Regions from separate parts of the Clostridium sp. NSJ-145 genome, predicted to be linked through region 2. Evidence: predicted binding sites of a transcription regulator. Region 2 holds the regulator's gene; the other holds the start of a gene.
What was found. The regulator LexA, encoded in region 2, represses DNA repair genes until DNA is damaged. The targets are predictions, from matches to a motif close to CNAACANNTGTTNG.
Positions count from the first base shown of each region.

Region 1: a site for LexA is predicted at 1,408-1,421, ahead of uvrA (excinuclease ABC subunit UvrA). Genes of this name have one in related genera too.

Region 1 covers NZ_JAJNOS010000018.1:26,935-29,422, forward strand. The annotation lists gene uvrB (excinuclease ABC subunit UvrB) at 1-1,369, shown strand, start outside; gene uvrA (excinuclease ABC subunit UvrA) at 1,493-2,488, shown strand, end outside.
Region 2 covers NZ_JAJNOS010000003.1:79,589-82,076, reverse strand. The annotation lists gene LQE93_RS04220 (methionine gamma-lyase family protein) at 1-435, shown strand, start outside; gene LQE93_RS04215 (DUF3267 domain-containing protein) at 461-1,081, opposite strand; gene lexA (transcriptional repressor LexA) at 1,154-1,759, opposite strand; gene LQE93_RS04205 (hypothetical protein) at 1,901-2,257, shown strand; gene LQE93_RS04200 (tyrosine recombinase XerC) at 2,315-2,488, opposite strand, start outside.

The DNA of each region.
Region 1 (2,488 bases), on a different contig from region 2:
TATTGTACCGGCATCATCATCTACAAAAGGAATTAGAGTAGAGTTTTTTGGAGATGAGATTGAAAGAATTAGAGAGTTTGATATCTTAACAGGTAAGATATTAGGTGAAAGAGATCATATAGCTATATTCCCTGCATCTCACTTTGCTGCTTCACAAGAAACTATTGATAAAGCTATACATAAAATTGAAGATGAATTAGAAGTAAGGCTTAAGGAACTTACATCTCAAGATAAGTTATTAGAAGCACAAAGATTAAGACAAAGAACAAACTTTGACCTAGAAATGATTAAAGAGATGGGATATTGTAGTGGAATAGAAAATTATTCGAGAATACTGGATGGAAGAGACCCAGGAACAGCACCGAAGACTCTTTTAGACTTCTTCCCAGACGATTTTTTAATGTTTATAGATGAAAGCCATGTTACATTACCACAAGTTAGAGCTATGTATGCCGGTGATAGATCAAGAAAGGACTCATTAGTAGAGTATGGATTTAGACTTCCATGTGCTTATGATAATAGACCTTTAAAATTCCAAGAGTTTGAGAAGAAACTAAATCAAGTAGTATTTGTATCTGCAACACCAGCTCAATATGAGTTAGATCATTCAACTAATATTGCTGAGCAAATAATAAGGCCTACAGGATTATTAGACCCAGTAGTAGAAATAAGACCTGTTACAGGACAAATAGATGACCTTTATGCAGAGATTATTAAAACTTCTGAAAGAGGATTTAGAACACTTGTAACTACACTTACGAAGAGAATGGCTGAAGATTTGACTAAATATTTAACTGAACTAGGAGTGAAAACAACTTATATGCATTCTGATATAGAGACTATAGAAAGAATGAAGATAATTAGAAGTTTAAGATTAGGAGAATTTGATGTTCTGGTAGGAATAAACCTTTTAAGAGAAGGTCTAGATATTCCAGAAGTAGCTTTAGTAGCAATATTAGATGCTGATAAGGAAGGATTTTTACGTTCGGAAACATCAATGATACAAACTATAGGTAGAGCTGCAAGAAATTCTGAAAGTAAAGTAATAATGTATGCTGATAGAATCACTGGTTCTATGGATAGAGCTATAAAGGAAACTAATAGAAGAAGAGAAATTCAAAATAAATATAATGAGGAGCACGGAATTGTTCCAAAGACAATTATTAAGGCTGTTAGAGATGTAATAGAAGCAACTAAGGTAGCAGAGGAATCTTCAGATTATAATGTTGATGAAAAGGTTGAATTATCAGCTAAGGATAAGAAGAAGTTAATTAAGCAATATACAGATGAAATGATGGATGCAGCTAAAAACCTTCAATTTGAAAGAGCCGCAGAGCTTAGAGATATGATAGAGAAACTAAAGAAATAACAATTGACAATTTCCGTGGAAATATCTACAATAATATACAAACACAAGTTCGGGGTTAAAGGTCGGAAATTATGTGAAAAATAAGTAATATACGAGGTTAATACTGAAAGATTGGAGTAGTTTATGAAAGATAAAATCATTGTAAAGGGTGCAAGAGTACATAATTTGAAAAATGTTTCATTAGAGATACCAAGAGATAAATTAATAGTGTTTACTGGATTATCTGGTTCAGGAAAATCTTCATTAGCATTTGATACTTTATATGCAGAAGGTCAAAGAAGATACGTAGAATCACTATCTGCATATGCAAGACAATTCTTAGGGCAAATGAATAAACCAGATGTTGATTATATAGAAGGATTATCTCCAGCAATTTCAATAGATCAAAAGACAACAAGTAAAAATCCAAGATCTACTGTTGGTACTATAACAGAAATTTATGATTATTTAAGGTTATTATATGCAAGGGTAGGAATTCCTCACTGTCCTAAGTGCGGAAAGCAAATATCCCAACAATCAGTGGATCAAATTGTTGATAAGGTAATGGAGCTTGGGGATAAAACTAAAATTCAAGTTTTAGCTCCTATAATCAGGGGAAAAAAAGGTGCTCATGAAAAACTATTAGAGAATATTAAAAAGAATGGATATATTAGAGCTAGAGTTGATGGTGAAATATATGAGCTAGCAGAAGATGAAATAAAACTAGAAAAGAATAAGAAACATAATATTGATGCAGTTGTCGATAGAATTATTATTAAAGAAGGAATTGAAGGAAGGCTAACAGATTCTATAGAAGCAGCTTTTAAATTAGCTGATGGGTTAGTTGTTATAAATATTATTGGTGGAAAAGACATTTTATTTAGTGAAAACTTTGCTTGTCCTGATTGTGGTATAAGTATCAATGAACTAGAACCAAGATTATTTTCTTTTAATACACCATTTGGAAAGTGTGATAGATGTGATGGATTAGGAACTTTGATAGAGCTTAATCCAGATTTAGTAATACCTAATAAAGAATTAAGTATTATGGAAGGGGCTATAGCAACTTGGGGAGAAGGAAGACTTAAGGAAGATTCTTGGACATTTGCTATATTAAAGGCGTTAGCTAAGGAATATGAT
Region 2 (2,488 bases):
ACATTTGGAGTTATGAGACAGTTCTATCAAGGTTTATTTTTAGCCCCACATATAGCTATGGAGGCAGTTAAAGGTGCTGTTTTCTGTGCTAGAATTATGGAATTAGCAGGCTTTGAAGTATTACCGAAATATAATGAAAAGAGAAGTGATATTATTCAAGCTATTAAATTTAACGATAAAGATAAGCTAATAAAGTTCTGTAAGGGAATTCAAAAAGCATCTCCAATAGATTCTTTTGTAGAGTGTGAACCATGGGATATGCCTGGATATAGCGATCAAGTTATAATGGCAGCAGGAGCATTTATACAAGGTTCATCTATTGAATTATCTGCTGATGCTCCAATAAGAGAACCATATATTGCTTATCTTCAAGGTGGATTAACATTTGATCATGCTAAAATTGGTGTGTTATTTGCATTAAGTAATATACTTTAAAATATTAAAACTTAAACAGGATGAATTACTCATCCTGTTTTTGCATTTCGTTAATTAAATAATTATAGTCATTTGGTAACTCATAGATACCTTTACTTACATCATTAGAGCTAATATAAATAAATATGTTTAAGATATCTTCAGCAGATATAATTAAATTAGCCCACATAACACCATAAATAACGATGTTAAATCCTTTTAAAATAAGTATTACACTTAGTATAGAAGATATTATTAATACAGGAGCAATTAAACTAAGAAGACTCCTTGTATAGTTTATTTCTCCATTATAAGTAGAAGTAATCAATCTTTTTCGATTAAATAGTTTAATTTTAGCCTTTTGATCTGATAAAAAGTTAGAATAAATTATATAATGTATTAATTCATGTGGAATTTGAATTAAGTAAAATGATAGGATATAAGTAATTATAAAACTTAATATAAATGATTTTATATCTACAATTGAATTACAAGTGTAATATAGTGAATAACCTAAATAAAAGGCAAGTGGAAGTGATAAAATAGTTCTAATAAGTAACCTTAAGTTTAAATAAGTAGTCCGATTAAAATTGGATATTGGTGATAATATAAATTCACAATCATATTCATCCTTTGCTCTAAGAAATATCCCCTTTTCTAATGTCATTTTTTTCACCTTTCCTAAATACTAAATACTAAATATAAATGAGCCATACTAAAATGTATGACTCATTTATATTTAATATGCTCTAAATAATCCTACTAATTTACCAAGAATACTGCAATCTTTAACAATTATAGGATCCATAGTATCATTTTCAGGTTGTAATCTTATATAATCATCCTCTTTATAAAATGTCTTAATAGTAGCTTCGTTTTCAATCAAAGCAACTACTATATCACCGTTACAAGCTGTAGGATTTCTTTCAATTATAGCTAAATCTCCATGATGTATACCAGCATTTATCATACTATCCCCTGAAACGTTAAGTATAAAAAGTTCTTTATCATGTTTAATATAACTTAGAGGAACAGGGAAAACACCTTCAACATTTTCATTAGCCAATATAGGAATACCTGCTGTAACTTTCCCTATTATTGGAATATTAACCATTTCAATTTTATTTAAAGAGTTTTCCATAATTTCTAATGCTCTAGGCTTAGTTGGATCACGTTTTATTAGGCCTTTAGTTTCTAATTTTTTTAAATGCCCATGAACAGATGAAGTAGATTTTAAATTAACTGCCTCGCATATTTCACGTACAGATGGTGGATATCCTTTTAATTCTGTAAAGTTTTTAAGAAATTCATATATTTCCATTTGTTTGTTGCTATTTTCGATCATTATAACACCTCACTTATTTATAGATATTATAACATAACATAATAATAATATCAAACTTATGTTCTTGTAATATAATAAAATTTGAATTTATTATATCTTTCTGATAAAATAAATAAGTTAACAGAAATGGAAGGTGATTTTATGAAATATACTAACGACGATTTATGTGATATTTTTGAAAATAAAATTTGTGATAATTGTGGTAAATGTTTAGAAATCGATGGTATTGATATAAGAGCAATAAATATAGAAGATATAGCAAAAGATGTAGAAGAAAATAAATATTTAGAAGAAGAATTAAAGCTAGCTTTAGAAGCTCTAAAAGAAGAAGAGACAATTGAGGTACAGGATACTTTAAACTATTTAGATGATGAAGAATATGTTGATGCTTTTGATAATATTACATACCTTGATGAAATTGGTCTTGATGATGATTTATCTTTAGATGATGTAACCGAGGAAGTATATCCAGGAGTTCTAAAGTTTAAAAGAAAATAATAATACATTTAATAAAAAATTAGCTACCTATTTTAAATAGATAGCTAATTTTTTATGCTATAACTTAGATAAAGGATTTGAACGTACAGCATCTCTAAGTTTATCATCATCTATATGCGTATATATTTGAGTTGTAGATATATTTTCATGACCTAATATATTTTGTAGACTACGTATATCAACATTTCCATGTTTATACATTAGAGTAGCTGCTGTATGTCGTAGCTTATG